Regions from separate parts of the Streptomyces luteoverticillatus genome, predicted to be linked through region 1. Evidence: riboswitches for the same ligand, from Rfam matches in the RefSeq annotation. Region 1 holds a riboswitch; each other region holds the start of a gene.

Region 1 (4,171 bases):
ACAGCAGGGACAGGAAGGCCGCCGCTCCCCAGACGCTCCGGTCCCGCGCCTCGTCGAGGACCTCGACGGGCCGGTACCAGAGCCCGAATATGAGGCGGTGCCAGAGCAGCTTGCGCTGCTGGGCATCGGGGGCGCGTGGGGGAGGGGCAGTGGTCACAGGCATGGGTGCCGTTTTATCACCGTTCGGCCGGACCGCAGGAGTCCGGGCGGCCCGGCCGCTGGAGCCGACGCTCCGTCAGGCGGGGGTGGGCGCCACGCCTCCGGGGCCCGTGCCGGGGTCTGGACCGGGGTCCGTGCCGGGGTCCGTGCCGGGGTCCGGACCGTCGTCCCCCGCGTCGGTGACAGGGCTGTCGGCGACGGCGGTCGCGGGCTCCGCGAGCTCCTGCGCCGAGGCCCCGCCGGGCAGGTAGTCCTCGCTGATCTCCCGTGGCCCGAACGGCCACACCTTCTCCTTCGCCGCCCACAGCGTGAACGCCACGCACCCGGCGCCCACCCAGGCCAGCGACCACTCGATGGGATGGCGGCCGGGGGAATTGCGGTCCGCGAAGCCGTAGATCACCAGCCAGCCCGCCAGCGCCACCAGGCTCGGCAGCGGGTAGAGCCACATCCGGTACGGGCGCGGCAGCGCCGGCTGCCGGCGCCGCAGCACGGTCACGGCCAGCACCTGCGACAGCGCCTGGAGGATCACCATGACCGCCATCAGCAACTGGATGATCGTCGCCAGGTCGGTGTGACGGCCGATCAGGAAGCCCACGGCCGAGACGACTCCCATCGTCGTCAGCGGCAGCACCGGGAAGCGCAGCCGGGGGTGGAGGGCGCCGAAGCGCCGGAAGAAGACGTTCTCCCGCGCGGCGTCCACGGGGATGCGCGAGCCGCCGAGGAGCCCGGTGAAGACGGACGCGAAGGCCGTGATGAGGATCAGCACGGTGACGACGTCCGCCGCGCCCTTGCCCCAGGTCTGCTCCAGCACCGCCGAGGCCACGGAGGAGCCGGCCGTGGAGTCGGGGTCCAGCATCTCCCGCCAGTCGACGACGCCCAGGGTGCCGATCTGCAGCAGCAGGTAGATGGCCATGATGCCGAGGATCGAGTAGATGATGGACCGCGGCATGGTCCGCCCGGGGTCCTTGATCTCGGCGCCCATGTAGGCGACGGTGCTGTAACCCCCGTAGTCGTAGATGCCGATGGTCAGGCCCGCCGCGAAGCCCAGCCAGAACTGACCGGTCGTGAGGTCGAAGGCGCCCGCCGGGTAGGTGAAGGCCCGGTCCGGGCTGAAGTGGGTGAACGCGGCCACGATGACCAGGACGACGGAGACGATCATCACGCCCCACAGCACGGCGGTGATCCGCGCGATGCTCTCCACCCGCCGCCACAGCAGCCCGACGACCACCACGACGAAGCCCAGGCCCGCCAGATCGCCCTGGGTCTGCGTCATCCCCGGCCAGAGATAGCCCAGGTACTGGACGAACCCGATCACACCCGTGGCCATGGCCAGCGGGATGAAGAGCATCGCCGTCCACACGAACAGGAACGGCACGAGTCTCCCGGTCCGGTACTGGAACGCCTCCCGCAGATAGACGTAACTGCCGCCCGCGCCGGGCATCGCCGCGCCCAGCTCGGCCCACACCAGCCCGTCGGCCAGGGCCAGCACCGCGCCCGCGACGAAGCCGATGACCGCGTGCGGCCCGTTGAAGGAGGCCACCATCAAGGGAATGGTGACGAACGGTCCTATGCCGCACATCTGGCTCATGTTGATGGCGGTGGCCTGGAACAGCCCGATGCGGCGGACGAACGCCGCCCGCTCCTCCGGCACCACCGGCTCCCCCGGTTCCCCGGGCCTCCGCTCGACGTCCCCTGCCGTGTCCGCCATTGGCGCTCAGCCCTCTCGCGTCCGTCCCTGGAGTCTTCCTGCACTCGTACACCGGGCCGACCCGCCCGTCCATCACCTGCGAAGTGTCGGGGCCTTGCTGCGAAGAGATGGCAAGTACCACATTTTTGCCCCGGGGATCGGCCGGGACGTTATGGTTGCCCGGCCGTGGTGTTCGGGAAGACCGGTGAGGCCCTCGTGGGCCGACTCCGGAGCGGCCCTCGCCACTGTGATCGGGGAGTGACCGTCCTCTTCCGCGTGCCCCGGCGCGCGGAGCCACTGGCAGCGTCCGGCTGCCGGGAAGGCGGGACGGTAACGCCATCACCCGTAAGCCAGGAGACCGGCCACGGCATTCTCGAAATGATCCACGAGGTGCTGGAGCGTTCACCCCAAGATGTCCATATCCACACAACCGTCCGCGGAACCGTCCGCGCCCGCCTTCCAGTGGCGCCGCGAGGACACCGTGCGGACCGCCGGCCTGCTGGCCGTCGTCGTCGCCCTCCACGTCGTCGCCTTCGGCGTGCTCTTCCTGCTGGTCGTGCCGAACCACTACACCGTCGGCTCCAAGGTCTTCGGCGTCGGCCTCGGCGTCACCGCCTACACCCTCGGTATGCGGCACGCCTTCGACGCCGACCACATCGCCGCCATCGACAACACCACCCGCAAGCTGATGGCGGACGGGCAGCGCCCGGTCTCCGTCGGCTTCTGGTTCGCCCTCGGCCACTCCAGCGTCGTCGTCCTGCTGACGCTGCTGGTCTCCGGCGGCACCCGGCTGGCCGGGACGCTGATGAACGAGGAGTCCACCACCCATCAGACCCTCGGTGTCGTCGGCACCACGGTCTCCGGCGGCTTCCTCTACCTCATCGCCATCCTCAACCTCATCGCCCTCGCCGGCATCATGAGGGTCTTCCGCGCCATGCGCGAGGGCCGCTACGACGAGGCGGAGCTGGAGAAGCAGCTCGACTCGCGCGGCTTCATGAACCGCGTCCTCGGCCGTTTCACCCGTTCCATCAGCCGCCCCGGCCAGATGTTCCCGCTGGGCTTCCTCTTCGGCCTGGGCTTCGACACGGCCACCGAGGTCACGCTGATGGTCATGGCGGGCAGCGGTGCCGCTGCCGGGCTGCCCTGGTACGCGATCATGTGCCTGCCGCTGCTGTTCGCGGCCGGCATGAGCCTGTTCGACACGCTCGACGGCACGTTCATGAACTTCGCCTACCAGTGGGCGTTCTCCAACCCCGTCAGAAAGGTCTACTACAACCTCACCATCACCGGGCTCTCCATCGCGGTCGCCTTCCTCATCGGCACCATCGAGCTGGTGGGCGTGCTCCACGAGAAGCTCGATCTGGACGACGCGGTCACCGGCTGGATCTCCGGGCTGAACCTCGACAACGTCGGTTTCGTCATCGTCGGACTGTTCGTGCTGGTCTGGGCCCTCGCCCTCGGCTACTGGCGCTTCGCCAAGGTCGAGCAGCGCTGGGCCGCACGGACGGCCGCCGCCGGGGTCACGGGCGCTCACAGCCCTGGTTCGCACACGCCTTCCGGGCGCTGATCACCGGCGGACTGTTCCCGGCCGACTCCTCCCGCACCACCACGAGGGCCGGGCCGCCGCAGGTCAGGCACGTCCGGGTCGAGGGATCCCGCTCCCGCTCGATCGCCGCGGCGATCCTGCGCAGGGGGTCGGCGTCGACATCTGACTCGCCTCCGGTGTCGGACATGGGCCATCCCGCTCCACGGTCGTCGCTGCTCGCTCTCCCGGCGGGTGCATCGTGACGCACGACCCCTGATCACGTCAGCGTGTTGGGCCGTGATCACCCTTCACGGGGTGGCGCGGCCCGACAGGCTGACGCTCAGGGGGCGGGTGTTAGTTCATGTTGTTCATGGGCCGGCTGCCGGGAGCGTCACCTCGAACCGGCAACCGCCGGGCACGTTGTGGACGGACGCCCGGCCCGCGTGGGCCTCGACGATGCCCCGGACGATCGCCAGACCCAGCCCCGCGCCCCCGGGCCGGGTCCGGGCAGCCGAGCCCCGCCAGCCCGTCTCGAAGACCCGGGGCAGATCCTCCTCCGGGATGCCGCCGCAGCCGTCCGTCACCGACACCACCACCGCGTCCGCCTCGCGCCGCGCCGCCACCGCGACCGTGCCGTCGGGCGGGGTCCGCCGGATGGCGTTCACCAGGAGATTCCCCAGGACCCGGGTCATCTCCTTGCCGTCCACCTCCACCGGCACGGCGGCCACGCCGTCCCCGTCCCCGTCTCCTTCCCCGACCAGCTTCACCCCCTGCTCGCGCGCCAGCGGCCCGGCGCCCGC
Region 2 (4,171 bases), 5.8 Mb from region 1:
ACCCGGATGCCGGCGACTCCGGTGACGCCCTCGGCCGCCTTGCGGATGTAGTGCAGCGTCCGGTCGCGGTCCAGTTCGACGCCGAACACGATGCGGCAGTCCCGCACCAGGCGGTCCAGGTGGAGCGACAGCCCCCGGATCGTGCCGTCCTCCATCCGCATGGTCGTGAAGTGCCCGTAGTTCGTGAGGGCGAGGCTCTGGAGGTCGTCGAGGGTAACGGGCTTTCCGTTGAGTTCGGCCATGCGGACAGTTTCGCAGTCGCCGAGGGGAGGGGGTGCCCCGGTGACCACCCGGGGCACCCCGTCCCCACGCCTTACGAGGACGAGCCGCGGAGTTCCTCCCTTATCGTGCGCGCCGCCGTCACCAGATGTTCCAGGGACGCGCGGACCTCGGGCCAGGCGCGGGTCTTCAGGCCGCAGTCGGGGTTGACCCACAGTCGTTCGGCGGGGACGGCCTCCAGTGCCCGGCGCAGCAGGGCGGCCGTCTCGTCGGCGGCGGGGACGCGGGGCGAGTGGATGTCGTAGACGCCGGGGCCCACCTCCCGGGGGTAGCCGGCGCCGGCGAGTTCGTCCGCGACCCGCATGTGGGAGCGGGCCGCCTCCAGGCTGATGACGTCGGCGTCGAGGTCGTCGATGGCCTGGAGGATGTCGCCGAACTCCGCGTAGCACATGTGGGTGTGGATCTGGGTGTCCGGGCGGACGCCGCCGGTGGTCAGCCGGAAGGCCTCGGTGGCCCAGGCCAGGTAGCCGGGGCGGGTGGCGGCGCGCAGCGGGAGGGTCTCGCGGAGGGCGGGCTCGTCGACCTGGATGACGGCGGTGCCCGCCGCCTCCAGGTCGGCGACCTCGTCGCGCAGGGCGAGCGCGACCTGGCGGGCTGTCTCGGCGCGGGGCTGGTCGTCGCGGACGAAGGACCAGGCGAGCATGGTGACGGGGCCGGTGAGCATGCCCTTGACGGGGCGTGCGGTGAGGGACTGGGCGTGGGTCGTCCAGCGCACGGTCATCGGCTCGGGGCGGGAGACGTCGCCGGCGAGGACCGGCGGGCGGACGTAGCGGGTGCCGTAGGACTGGACCCAGCCGTGCCGGGTGGCGAGGTAGCCGGTGAGGCGTTCGGCGAAGTACGCGACCATGTCGTCGCGTTCGGGCTCGCCGTGGACGAGGACGTCCAGGCCGGCCTTCTCCTGGAAGGCGACGACCTCGCGGATCTCGGCCTCGACGCGCCGCTCGTAGGTGTCGGCGTCGATGCGTCCGGCGCGCAGGTCGGCGCGGGCGGTGCGCAGTTCGGTGGTCTGGGGGAAGGAGCCGATGGTGGTCGTGGGCAGCGGGGACAGGCCCAGGCGGGCGCGCTGGGCGACGGTCCGTTCGGGGTAGGGCAGGGAACGGCGGGCGTCGGCGGGCGTGACGGCGGCGGTGCGGGCGCGGACGGCCGGGTCGCGGGTGAGGGCGGAGCCGGCGCGGAGGGCCAGGTCGGCGCGGTTGACGGCGAGTTCGGCGGCGATGGCGGCGGTGCCGTGGCCGAGGCCGCGGGCGAGGGTGGCGATCTCGGTGGTCTTCTGGCGGGCGAAGGCCAGCCAGCGGGCGATCCGCGGGTCGATGTCGCGTTCGGCGGCGGCGTCGAGGGGGACGTGGAGGAGGGAGCTGGAGGCGGCGACGTCCACGTGGCCGGCGAGGCCGAGGAGGGTGGCGAGGGTGGTCAGTGACGCCGTCAGGTCGTTGATCCAGATGTTGCGGCCGTCGACGACGCCCGCGACGAGCCGCTTGCCGGGCAGTCCGCCGACGGCGGCGAGGTCGTCGAGGTTGGCGGCGGCGGGGCCGGTGAAGTCGAGGGCGAGGCCGTCGACGGGGGCCTTGGCCAGCACGGGCAGGGCTTCACCCAGGCGGTCGAAGTAGGAGGCGACCAGCAGTTTCGGACGGCCCGTCAGGGCGCCGAGGTCGCGGTAGGCGCGGGCGGCCGCGTTGAGTTCGGCCGGGGTGCGTTCCTGGACGAGGGCGGGCTCGTCCAGCTGGACCCACTCGGCTCCGGCGGCGCGCAGCGCGGCGAGCACCTCGGCGTAGACGGGCAGGAGCCGGTCCAGGAGGGTGAGGGGGTCGAAGCCAGCCGGGGCGCCGGGGGCGGGCTTGGCGAGCAGGAGGTAGGTGACCGGTCCGACGAGGACGGGACGGGCGGCGAGGCCGAGGGCCAGCGCCTCCTGGAGCTCGCCGAGTTGTTTGGCGGGGTCGGCGGCGAAGACGGTATCGGGGCCGAGTTCCGGGACGAGGTAGTGGTAGTTGGTGTCGAACCACTTGGTCATCTCCAGGGGCGCGACGTCCTGGGTGCCGCGCGCCATGGCGAAGTAGCCGTCGAGGGGGTCGGCGGCGAGGGCCGCGCGGTGGCGGGCGGGGATCGCGCCGACCATGACGCTGGTGTCGAGGACGTGGTCGTAGTACGAGAAGTCGCCGGTGGGGACCTCGTGGAGGCCGGCGGCGGCGAGATCGCGCCAGGTGGCGGCGCGGAGCCCGGCTGTGGTCCGGTGGAGGGCGCCGGCGGTGACGCGGCCCTTCCAGTACCCCTCGACGGCCTTCTTCAGTTCCCGGTCGGGTCCCTGGCGGGGGTAGCCGTACACGGTGGCCCGGACTGCCGCGGCTGCGGTCTTGCTGGTCACGGAACTCTCCTTCGCGAGCTCGTCTCCTGGATCCCGGGAGGGCCGCGAGGGGTCGCGTCGGTGCGGGCGAGCCGCCGAGTGCTCGTCCGTGCGCGCCGACCCGCCCTCGGGGTCACCGGGATCTCCGCGCGCGAGTCGTTCGCGCGCGGGCAGCGGGCAGGTCTTCGGACTCGCGGGCACGTCCGCCCGAGGGCGGACACCTAGTGGCCGTCGCTTCCCGGGCCCTGTCGGGCCCAGTGCGTGTGACGGCGGTCGTTCCCGCTCACCGCTGCGGGGCAGTCCCGGATTCCCACCGGGTTCCCTCTTGCGACGCGTCTGCCTGGCGGGCAGGGCGAACCGGCTGCGGCGGCCAGCGTAGGCGGTGAAGTCTCCCGCTGGACAGTGCTGTTCACATACCGGTCACACACGGGCGGCGGAGGAGCGGAACGGGCGCGGCCCCGGCGCGCGCTCCAGAGCGTGCACGCCGGGTTGTACGCCGGTGCGCATCCTCCCGCCCCATGGCGCAACGTTGGCCGGAACGGTACGGTCGCGTGGACATGACGACGGGTGGCGGAAGCCGGTGGGAATCCGGCACGGTCGCGCCACTGTGAATCCGGCCGGCGTTCGCGGCAGCGCGGCGGCGCCCGGGGAGTCAGACCCGCCTCCAGTCGTCCGGGAACCCCTAGTTCTGGGACGCGTGTTTCCCCAGGAGGTTTGGTCATGGCCTATTCCGCCGCTCCCGTGTCCGGCTCGTCCGCCCGGCCGGAGATCGCGCCGATATCCCTGAAGGCGATCGCCCCCTGGGCGGTGTTCTTCGGCGTGCTCATGCTCGTCCTGCTGTACTTCGTCGGCGCCGAGCAGGGTGCCACCTCGCTGCTCTCCGGCGCGAGCGTCCACGAGTGGCTCCACGACGGACGTCACCTGCTCGGCTTCCCGTGCCACTGACGGCCGGGGAGTCGCTCTCGTGAACACCGTCTCCGTACGGTCGCTCCTGGTGCGCGGCATGCTCGCCGGACTGGCGGCGGGGTGCCTGGCCCTCCTCGTCGCCTATCTCCTCGGTGAGCCGTCCGTGGACAGAGCCATCGGCTACGAGGAGGCCCACAGCCACGGCGACCACGGCGTGGAGCTGGTCAGCCGCACCCTCCAGTCCACCGGGGGGCTGGCGACCGGCGTCCTGGTCTACGGCGTGGCGCTCGGCGGCATCGCCGCGCTGGCCTTCTGCGTCGCCCTGGGCCGGATCGGCCGGATCGGCCCGCGCGCCACGGCGGCCCTGCTCTCGCTGGGCGGGCTGCTGGTGGTCCATGTGGTGCCGTTCCTCAAGTACCCGGCCAATCCGCCGTCCGTCGGCGATCCGGACACCATCGGCAAGCGCACCGCGCTGTACTTCCTGATGATCGTGCTCAGTGTGCTGCTGGGCGTCGCCGCGATCTTCCTGGGCCGTGGGCTGGTCCCCCGGCTGGGCGGCTGGTGGGCAGGCGTCGTCGCGGTGGCGGCGTTCGTCCTGGTGGTGGGCGCGGCGTACGCCGTGCTGCCCGTGGTCGACGAGGTGCCCGC
Region 3 (4,171 bases), 1.4 Mb from region 1:
TGCGGTACAGGTCGCGGACGTCCTGCGGGATCCACTTCATGTCCTGGATCGAGCCGTTGGCCTCGGTCATGGCCTCGCGGGTGGCGCGGTCCCACACGCCGAGCTTCTTGAGGTCCTCGACCAGGTAGGTGTTGACCTGCAGGAACTCACCCGAGAGCGTCTCGCGCTTGAACAGGTTGGAGACCTGCGGCTCGATGCACTCGTAGACGCCGGCGATGGAGGCGATGGTCGCCGTCGGGGCGATGGCGAGCAGCAGCGAGTTGCGCATGCCGACCGCGGCGATGCGGGCGCGCAGCGCCTCCCAGCGGTCCTCCCACGCGGAGACGGCGTTGGGGTAGTGGTCCGGGTGGAGCACGCCGCGGGCGGTGCGGGTGGCCTCCCAGGCCGGGTGCGGGCCGTGGCGCTCGGCGAGGTCGGCGGAGGCCTCGTACGCCGCGAGCATGATCCGCTCGGAGATCTTGGTGGACAGGGCCGTCGCCTCGGCCGAGTCGAAGGCCAGGCGCAGGCGGAAGAAGACGTCCTGGAGGCCCATCAGGCCCAGGCCCACCGGGCGCCAGCGGCTGTTGGAGCTGCCGGCCTGCTCGGTCGGGTAGAAGTTGATGTCCACGACGCGGTCGAGGAAGGTGACGGCCGTACGGACCGTACGGTCGAGCTTCTCCCAGTCCATCTCGCCGTCGGCGCCGAGGTGCTGGGCGAGGTTGACCGAGCCCAGGTTGCAGACCGCGGTCTCGCCGTCGTTCGTGACCTCGAGGATCTCGGTGCAGAGGTTCGAGGAGTGGACGACGGCGCCCTTCTCGGCCGTCTGGTTGGCCGTGCGGTTGGCGGCGTCCTTGAACGTCATCCAGCCGTTGCCGGTCTGCGCGAGGGTGCGCATCATCCGGGCGTAGAGCACGCGCGCCGGGATGGTCTTGACGGCCTTGCCGGCCGCCTCGTACGCGCGGTACGCGGCGTCGAACTCGTCGCCGTAGAGGTCGACCAGGTCCGGGGTGTCGGCGGGGGAGAAGAGCGACCAGTCCGCGTCCGTCTCGACGCGGCGCATGAACTCGTCCGGGATCCAGTGCGCGATGTTGAGGTTGTGGGTGCGGCGGGCCTCCTCACCGGTGTTGTCGCGGAGCTCCAGGAACTCCTCGATGTCGGCGTGCCAGGTCTCCAGGTAGACACAGGCCGCGCCCTTGCGGCGGCCGCCCTGGTTGACGGCGGCGACGGAGGCGTCGAGGGTGCGCAGGAACGGCACGATGCCGTTGGAGTGACCGTTGGTGCCCCGGATCAGCGAGCCGCGCGAGCGGATGCGCGAGTACGACAGGCCGATGCCGCCCGCGTGCTTCGACAGACGCGCCACCTGGTGGTAGCGGTCGTAGATGGAGTCCAGCTCGTCCAGCGGGGAGTCCAGCAGGTAGCAGGACGACATCTGCGGGTGGCGGGTGCCGGAGTTGAACAGCGTCGGGGAGGACGGCAGGTACGAGAGGGTGCTCGTCAGCCGGTAGAGCTCCGCGACGTCGTCCAGGGCCCGCTCGGAGTGGTCCTCGGCGAGGCCGCAGGCGACGCGCAGCAGGAAGTGCTGCGGGGTCTCGATCACGTCGCGGTGGATCGGGTGGCGCAGCAGGTAGCGGCTGTGCAGGGTGCGCAGGCCGAAGTAGCCGAAGCGGTCGTCCGCGCCGTCGGCGAGGGCGGCCTCGACGAGGGCGTCCAGGCGCGCGGCGTGGGTGCGTACGAAGGCGGCCGTCTCGTCGGCGATGAGGCCCTCGCGGTGCCCCACCTCGACGGAGGCGGAGAAGGAGGTCGCGCCCTGGCCGGCCGCCTCGTCGGCGATGGCCAGGGTGAGCAGGCGCGCGGCGAGCCTGGAGTACTCGGGCTCCTCGGCGATGAGGCCGGCGGCGGCCTCGGTGGCGAGGGAGCGCAGCTCGGCGTCGTCCGCGGCGGCGCTGCGGCCGCGCAGCGCGGCGGCGGCGACCTTGCCCGGGTCGGTGGCCGGAAGGTCGGCGGTGAGGTCGGTCAGGGTGCGCAGGAGCGCGGTCCCGGGGCCGCCGGTCGCTTCCGCGTTCGCTGAGACCGGTGCTGAAGCCGGATCTGCGGGCGCGATGGTCACTGAGGCTCTCCCTCGCTCGGCTGGGTGGGCCGGGCGGGAGAGCGATGAGCGCGCACGCGCATGCCTCTTGCACCAGGGCATGCCTCGTAGGCGTCCATCGGCCCAACCCGCGAGGCCCGGACGAATTCAACGCCCATGGCCGAGCCGGGGCAGGCTCGGTGGTGGGCGCGCTGTCGGCAGGTCGTCGGACTTCAGGTGCGCTGGGTATATGCGCACACATACACCGTTGCGGGACAGTTCCGGATTTCCACCGGATTCCCCTGCGACGACAGCGGAGACGAGCATACATCTAGTGCCGGGCCTCGCACGCGCCCCCACATGTTGTGTCGTCGCGTCATGAAGCGGTCGCGGAATGTGCTAACGGGCGTCCCTGGCAGGGCAAGAGAAGAGGGCCGCCACGCCCCCTGGACGGGGATGTGGCGGCCCTCCGGAGGGGCCCCGGGCGGTGGTCCCGGGAGCGGCGGATCAGTGGCCGCCGGGGGCCCCTGCGGTGGCCGGCGGGAGCTCCGCGCGGACGCCCGGGTCACCGGCGTCGGCCGTGTAGTCCGAGGGCCGGGTCAGGTCCACGCCGTCGGGCGCCTTCAGCGCCCTGAGGGCGAAGGTCGCGACGATGACGACGATCACGTTGAGGACAAAGGCGGTGAGCCCGATATAGCCCTTTTCGCCGATGAGGGGGATGAGGTTGGTGTTCCCGAAGTGATCCTGGGTGGCGCTCGGTGTGGCGTACGCCCGCCACGTCCCGTACGTCATGCCGACCGCCCAGCCCGCGAGCAGCGCCCAGCGGTGGGGCCAGCGGGTGAAGAGACCGCCGACGAGCGCGGGCACGGTCTGGAGGATCCAGATCCCGCCGAGCAGCTGGAAATTGATGGCGACCGTTTTGTCCAGGGTGAGGACGAAAACGAGCGCGCCGACCTTGACCAGCAGGGACGCGAGCTTGGACACCTTCGCCTCGTGTTCGGGTGAGGCGTCCGGTTTGAGGAAGTCCTTGTAGATGTTGCGGGTGAAGAGATTTGCGGCGGCGATCGACATGATGGCCGCCGGCACGAGGGCGCCGATGCCGATCGCGGCGAAGGCCACGCCGGTGAACCAGTCCGGGAACATGTCCTCGAACAGCTGGGGGATCGCCAGCTGGCCGTTCTTCACCTTCACCCCGGCGGCGATGGCCATGAAGCCGAGCATCGCCAGCAGGCCCAGCATCAGGGAGTAGAGGGGAAGGATGGTGGTGTTCCGGCGGATGACATTGCGGCTCCTGCTGGAGAGGACCGCCGTCACCGAGTGCGGATAGAGGAAGAGCGCCATCGCCGAGCCGAGCGCCAGCGTCGCGTACGACCACTGGGCGTCCGCCCCCGGCACCAGCGAACCACGTGGTTTGCCCGTTGCGGGATTCTCGGCCGCGAACGCCGCGCCGGCCTTGCTGAAGATGCTCTCGAAGCCGCCCAGTTTGATCGGTATGTAGATGATCGCCACGATGATCACGATGTAGATCAGCGCGTCCTTGACGAAGGCGATCAGCGCGGGGGCGCGCAGCCCGGAGGAGTAGGTGTAGGCCGCGAGCACGCCGAAGGCGATGAGGAGCGGCAGGTCCTTGACGAACCAGTTGGCGTTCTCGCCGCCGCCCACGCCCATGACGTCGAGCACCGCCTGGATGCCGACCAGTTGCAGCGCGATGTACGGCATGGTGGCCAGGATCCCGGTCACCGCGAGGGCGAGGGAGAGGCCCCGGGAGCCGAACCGGCCCCGGACGAAGTCCGACGACGTCACATAGCCGTGCTTGTGTGCCACCGACCACAGGCGGGGCAGGAAGGTGAAGACCAGCGGATAGGTGATGATCGTGTACGGCACGGCGAAGAAGCCGGCCGCGCCCGCCGCGTAGATCGCCGCCGGCACCGCCACGAACGTATAGGCGGTGTAGAGGTCCCCGCCCAGCAGGAACCAGGTGACCCAGGTGCCGAAGGACCGGCCGCCCAGTCCCCATTCGTCGAGGCTGTCGGCGTTCTCCGCCTTTCGCCAGCGGGCGGCGAGAAAGCCCATGGCCGTGACGACGACGAAGAAGAAGAGGAAGACGGCGAGCGCCACGCCGTTCAC
Region 4 (4,171 bases), 4.5 Mb from region 1:
GCCCGGGGGGTGAAGGCGGAGGTCGGCGAGGTCCAGACGGCCCTCGATCTGGAGATCGTCGTGGTGTACGGCGTCGCCATCGCGGATGTCGCCCACGCGGTGCGGGAAAACGTCATCTCGGCGGTGGAACGGATGGCGGGCCTGGAGGTCGTCGAGGTCAACATCGCCGTGACCGACGTCAAGCTGCCGGACGAGGAAGAGGAAGAGCCGGAGCCCAGGCTCCAGTGAGGAGCGCGTGATGAGCATGGCCGTGGCCGGCATGATCGCCGGCATGGCTCTCGGATTCGCCGGCTACTTCGGGGGGTTCGGCGCCTTTCTGCTGGTCGCGGCGCTGGGCATCGTGGGCTTCGTGGGCGGGCGGCTCCTGGACGGCGATGTGGAGCCGGGCGAGTTCTCCCGGTTGCTGCGTCCGCGCGACCGCGACCGGCGCGGGAGGTAGGGCGTGGGGGAGGACGCGCGGTGGTGCCCGCCGAGCGCGGGGCCACCCGGATCGCCGACCGTGTCGTCGCGAAGATCGCCTCCAGGGCGGCCCTGGAGGCGCTGGGCGCCACGGCCCCCGCCGAGGACCACGCGCCCCCGCGCGCCAGCGTCGTCGTCCATGACGGCTCCGCCCGGGTGCGGGTCCTCGTGGAGCTGGACTACCCCGCCGACATCGGCGCCCGCTGCCGCGCCGTGCGCGAGCGGATCGCCCAGCGCGTCGGGGAACTGACGGGCATGGAGGTGCCCGAGGTGCTGATCACGGTAGAGCGGCTGCACTCCGCGCACACCGGCCGGCTGTCGGGGGTGCGGGTGCGATGAGCGGTCCCGTGTCACTGGAGAAGACGGCCGGGGCTCCCCCGGTCGTCGCGGGCGGTCGTGTCCCCCGCTTCCGGTCCCCGCGCAGGCTGCCCGCCGCGCTGGTCGCGGCGGTGACCCTGACCGTCGCCGGGTTCTTCCTCTACGACGTCGCCGCCGTCCGCGCCGGCCGCCCCGCCATGGCCTGGCGCCGGCGCCTCGCCCATGAGCTGGCGACCCGTCACCTCGGCGACGGGCTGGTGGTCGCCGGCGCGGTGGTGGTCGTTCTCGCCGGCTGCTGGCTGCTCGTCCTCGCCCTCACCCCGGGCCTGCGCGGAGTGCTGCCGATGCGCCGCGCGGACGGCACAGGCGACGACGGGGTCCGGGCCGGGCTGGAGCGCGGGGCGGCGGCCCTGATGCTGCGCGACCGGGTGATGGAGGTCTCCGGTGTCCAGGCCGTCCGCGTCGACGTGGGCCGGCGTGTGGTCCGCGCCCGGGCCCGCTCCCACTTCCGGGACCTGGACGAGGTGCGGACGGATGTGAACACCGTACTGGCGGAGGGCGTCCGGGAGTTGGGGCTCGCCCGGGAGCCGTCCCTGTCCGTGCACGTACGACGCCCGGCGAAGAGGTGACCGGGGTGGGGTGGTTCGAGCGGTGCCCGGGGCGGTCCTCACGGTGCCCGGGGTCGTTTTCACAGTGCTCGGGGCGGTTCTCGCGATGCTGAGGACCGTCAACCGGCTGCTGACCGGGCTCGCCGGGGCGCTGCTGGTGGCGCTCGGCGCCGCCGTGCTGATCGGCGCGCTGGACCTGCCGCGCCGCTGGGGCTTCGAGCTGCCGTCGGCCTGGCCGTTCGCCGGCCCGGACGACGTGCTGCTGCCCGGCACGGACCTGCGGAGGTGGCGCGCCAGGGGCTGGTGGTGGCCGGTGGTCATCGCCGCCCTGGCCGTCGTCGTCCTGCTGTCCGCGTGGTGGCTCGCGGCCCAGGCTCGCAGGGGCCGGCTGCGCGAGGTGGTGGTCCACAGCGGCGGCGGAGAGGTGGCGTCGGTGCGGGGGCGGGCGCTGGAGGAGGTGATGGAGGCGGAGGCCGAGGAGCTGCCGGGGGTGGAACGGGCGGCCGTCGCGCTGTCGGGACGACGGACGGCGCCCCGGGCACGGATCGTCCTGACACTGGGGGCGCGCGGGGCACCGGGGGTGGCGTTGGCGCGACTGTGCGAGGAAGTCCTGCGCCACGCGCGGATGTCGGCCGGGCTGACGCGCCTCCCGGCGGAGGTGCGGCTGCGGGCCGTGCGGCACCGGGCGGAACGGGTGGGGTGACGGGGCGCCGCCCCTCCCCCGTGGCGACGGCCGGGGCGCAGGTCAGGGCGAGTTGACGCCCCTTCCCGCCGCGTGGTGGACTTCCGGAGCCAAACGGCGACAGCAGAGGAAGCCGGTGCGAATCCGGCGCGGTCCCGCCACTGTCACCGGGGAGTGTCCCCCCATTCGATGGCCACGGCGCGAGCCGGAAGGCCGGGGGCGGCGCGGATCCGGGAGCCAGGAGACTCTGGTCGCCGTCACGTCGAGCCAGGGCGCGGACCCTGAGTGAGGACACCGCTTCGCCATGCCCGGCCGCGATCGCTTCTCCTTCGCGTACGGCGCCGCCCTCGGCTTCGCCTGCGATCTGCTCCTCGGCGACCCCCGCCGCGGCCATCCCGTCGCCGCGTTCGGACGGGCCGCGCAGTCCATCGAGCGCCGGCTGTGGCGCGACCACCGGGGCTACGGCACGCTCCACACCCTGGTCTGCGCCGGAGGCGCGGTCGCCGGGGCCGGGCTGCTGGCCCGCGCCGCGCGACGCCACCGCGCGGCCGAGATCGCGCTGACCGCCGCCGCCACGTGGTCCGTCCTGGGCGGCACGTCCCTGGGCCGGGAGGCCCGGGCCATCGGCGGCGCGCTGGCCGCCGGGGACGTGGAGGTCGCCCGGGAGCGGCTGCCGCACCTGTGCGGCCGCGACCCGCAGGCGCTGGACGCGCAAGCGATCGCCCGGGCCGTGGTGGAGTCCGTCGCCGAGAACACCTCCGACGCCGTCGTGGGCGCCCTCGTCTGGGGCGCCCTGGGGGGCGTGCCCGGACTCGTGGGCTTCCGGGCGGTCAACACCCTGGACGCCATGGTGGGTCACAAGTCGCCCCGGCTCCGGCGGTTCGGCTGGGCGTCGGCCCGGCTCGACGACGTCGTCGGCTGGCCGGGCGCCCGGCTGACCGCCGCGCTCACGGTCCTCGCCGGGCCCGACCCGCGCGGCGCGCTGCGCGTGGCCCGGCGCGACGCCTCCCGCCACCCCAGCCCCAACGCCGGGCCGGTCGAGGCCGCCTTCGCCGGGGCCCTGGGCGTGCGGCTGGGCGGCACCCTCGCCTACGCGGGACGCGTCGAGCACCGCCCGGTGCTGGGCGAGGAGAACCGTCCGGTGCGGACGGCGGACATCGAGCGCGCGGTCCGGCTCTCGCGCCGGGTGTCGCTGCTGGCCCTGGGGGCGGCGGTTTCGGCTCGTACGGTGGGCAGCCTGTTCAGGAACGCGGGGAGGAATCGGTGACAGTCTCGGTGACAGCCGACAGGAGCGGGCGCACGGGCCCGCCGGGCGGGGGCCTGCTGGTGGCCGGGACCACCTCGGACGCGGGCAAGAGCGTGGTCACGGCCGGCATCTGCCGCTGGCTGGTCCGCAAGGGGGTCAAGGTCGCGCCGTTCAAGGCGCAGAACATGTCCCTCAACTCGTTCGTGACGCGCGACGGCGCGGAGATAGGGCGCGCGCAGGCCATGCAGGCCGCCGCCGCCCGCGTCGAGCCGAGCGCGCTCATGAACCCGGTGCTGCTCAAGCCCGGCGGCGACCGCAGCAGCCAGGTCGTCCTCATGGGCAAGCCGGTGGGCGAGCTCAGCGCCCGGGGCTACCACGCGGGGCGCCAGGAGCAGTTGTTCGGCACGGTGACGGAGTGCCTGGCCGAGCTGCGGCGCACCCACGACGCCGTGATCTGCGAGGGCGCCGGCAGCCCCGCCGAGATCAACCTGCGCCGCTCCGACATCGTCAACATGGGCATCGCCCGCGCCGCGCGCCTGCCCGTGGTCGTCGTCGGCGACATCGACCGGGGCGGTGTCTTCGCCTCCTTCTTCGGTACGACAGCGCTGCTCTCCCCCGAGGACCAGGAGCTGATAGCGGGTTACGTGGTCAACAAGTTCCGGGGCGACGTGAGCCTGCTGGAGCCGGGCCTGGAGATGCTGCGCGACCTGACGGGCCGGCGGACGTTCGGCGTGCTGCCGTTCGCCCACGGCCTGGGCATCGACGAGGAGGACGGCCTGCGCGTGTCCCTGCGCGGCGCGGTCCGCGAGTCCGTGGTCGCCCCGCCGCACGGCGCGGACGTCCTGCGGGTCGCCGTGT

Evidence for each region. A riboswitch is a leader RNA that binds a small molecule or an ion and turns the genes downstream of it on or off. The one in region 1 is predicted to bind cobalamin.
Region 2: another riboswitch for cobalamin. It lies ahead of metE (5-methyltetrahydropteroyltriglutamate--homocysteine S-methyltransferase); the one in region 1 lies ahead of EKH77_RS27685 (HoxN/HupN/NixA family nickel/cobalt transporter).
Region 3: another riboswitch for cobalamin. It lies ahead of EKH77_RS21510 (ribonucleoside-diphosphate reductase subunit alpha); the one in region 1 lies ahead of EKH77_RS27685 (HoxN/HupN/NixA family nickel/cobalt transporter).
Region 4: another riboswitch for cobalamin. It lies ahead of EKH77_RS07260 (cobalamin biosynthesis protein); the one in region 1 lies ahead of EKH77_RS27685 (HoxN/HupN/NixA family nickel/cobalt transporter).

The regions. Positions count from the first base shown of each region.
Region 1 is NZ_CP034587.1:6,226,074-6,230,244, forward strand. Features, by position in the region: gene EKH77_RS27675 (YIP1 family protein) at 1-163, opposite strand, end outside; gene EKH77_RS27680 (APC family permease) at 236-1,867, opposite strand; cobalamin riboswitch at 2,017-2,227, shown strand; gene EKH77_RS27685 (HoxN/HupN/NixA family nickel/cobalt transporter) at 2,259-3,413, shown strand; gene EKH77_RS27690 (hypothetical protein) at 3,367-3,579, opposite strand; gene EKH77_RS27695 (sensor histidine kinase) at 3,740-4,171, opposite strand, start outside.
Region 2 is NZ_CP034587.1:435,317-439,487, forward strand. Features, by position in the region: gene EKH77_RS02010 (aminotransferase class IV) at 1-242, opposite strand, end outside; gene metE (5-methyltetrahydropteroyltriglutamate--homocysteine S-methyltransferase) at 314-2,638, opposite strand; cobalamin riboswitch at 2,797-2,941, opposite strand; gene EKH77_RS02020 (CbtB domain-containing protein) at 3,338-3,562, shown strand; gene EKH77_RS02025 (CbtA family protein) at 3,582-4,171, shown strand, end outside.
Region 3 is NZ_CP034587.1:4,807,975-4,812,145, forward strand. Features, by position in the region: gene EKH77_RS21510 (ribonucleoside-diphosphate reductase subunit alpha) at 1-2,086, opposite strand, end outside; cobalamin riboswitch at 2,245-2,371, opposite strand; gene mctP (monocarboxylate uptake permease MctP) at 2,552-4,171, opposite strand, start outside.
Region 4 is NZ_CP034587.1:1,729,634-1,733,804, forward strand. Features, by position in the region: gene EKH77_RS07235 (Asp23/Gls24 family envelope stress response protein) at 1-228, shown strand, start outside; gene EKH77_RS07240 (hypothetical protein) at 239-439, shown strand; gene EKH77_RS07245 (Asp23/Gls24 family envelope stress response protein) at 460-798, shown strand; gene EKH77_RS07250 (DUF6286 domain-containing protein) at 795-1,406, shown strand; gene amaP (alkaline shock response membrane anchor protein AmaP) at 1,492-2,088, shown strand; cobalamin riboswitch at 2,195-2,314, shown strand; gene EKH77_RS07260 (cobalamin biosynthesis protein) at 2,372-3,334, shown strand; gene EKH77_RS07265 (cobyric acid synthase) at 3,331-4,171, shown strand, end outside.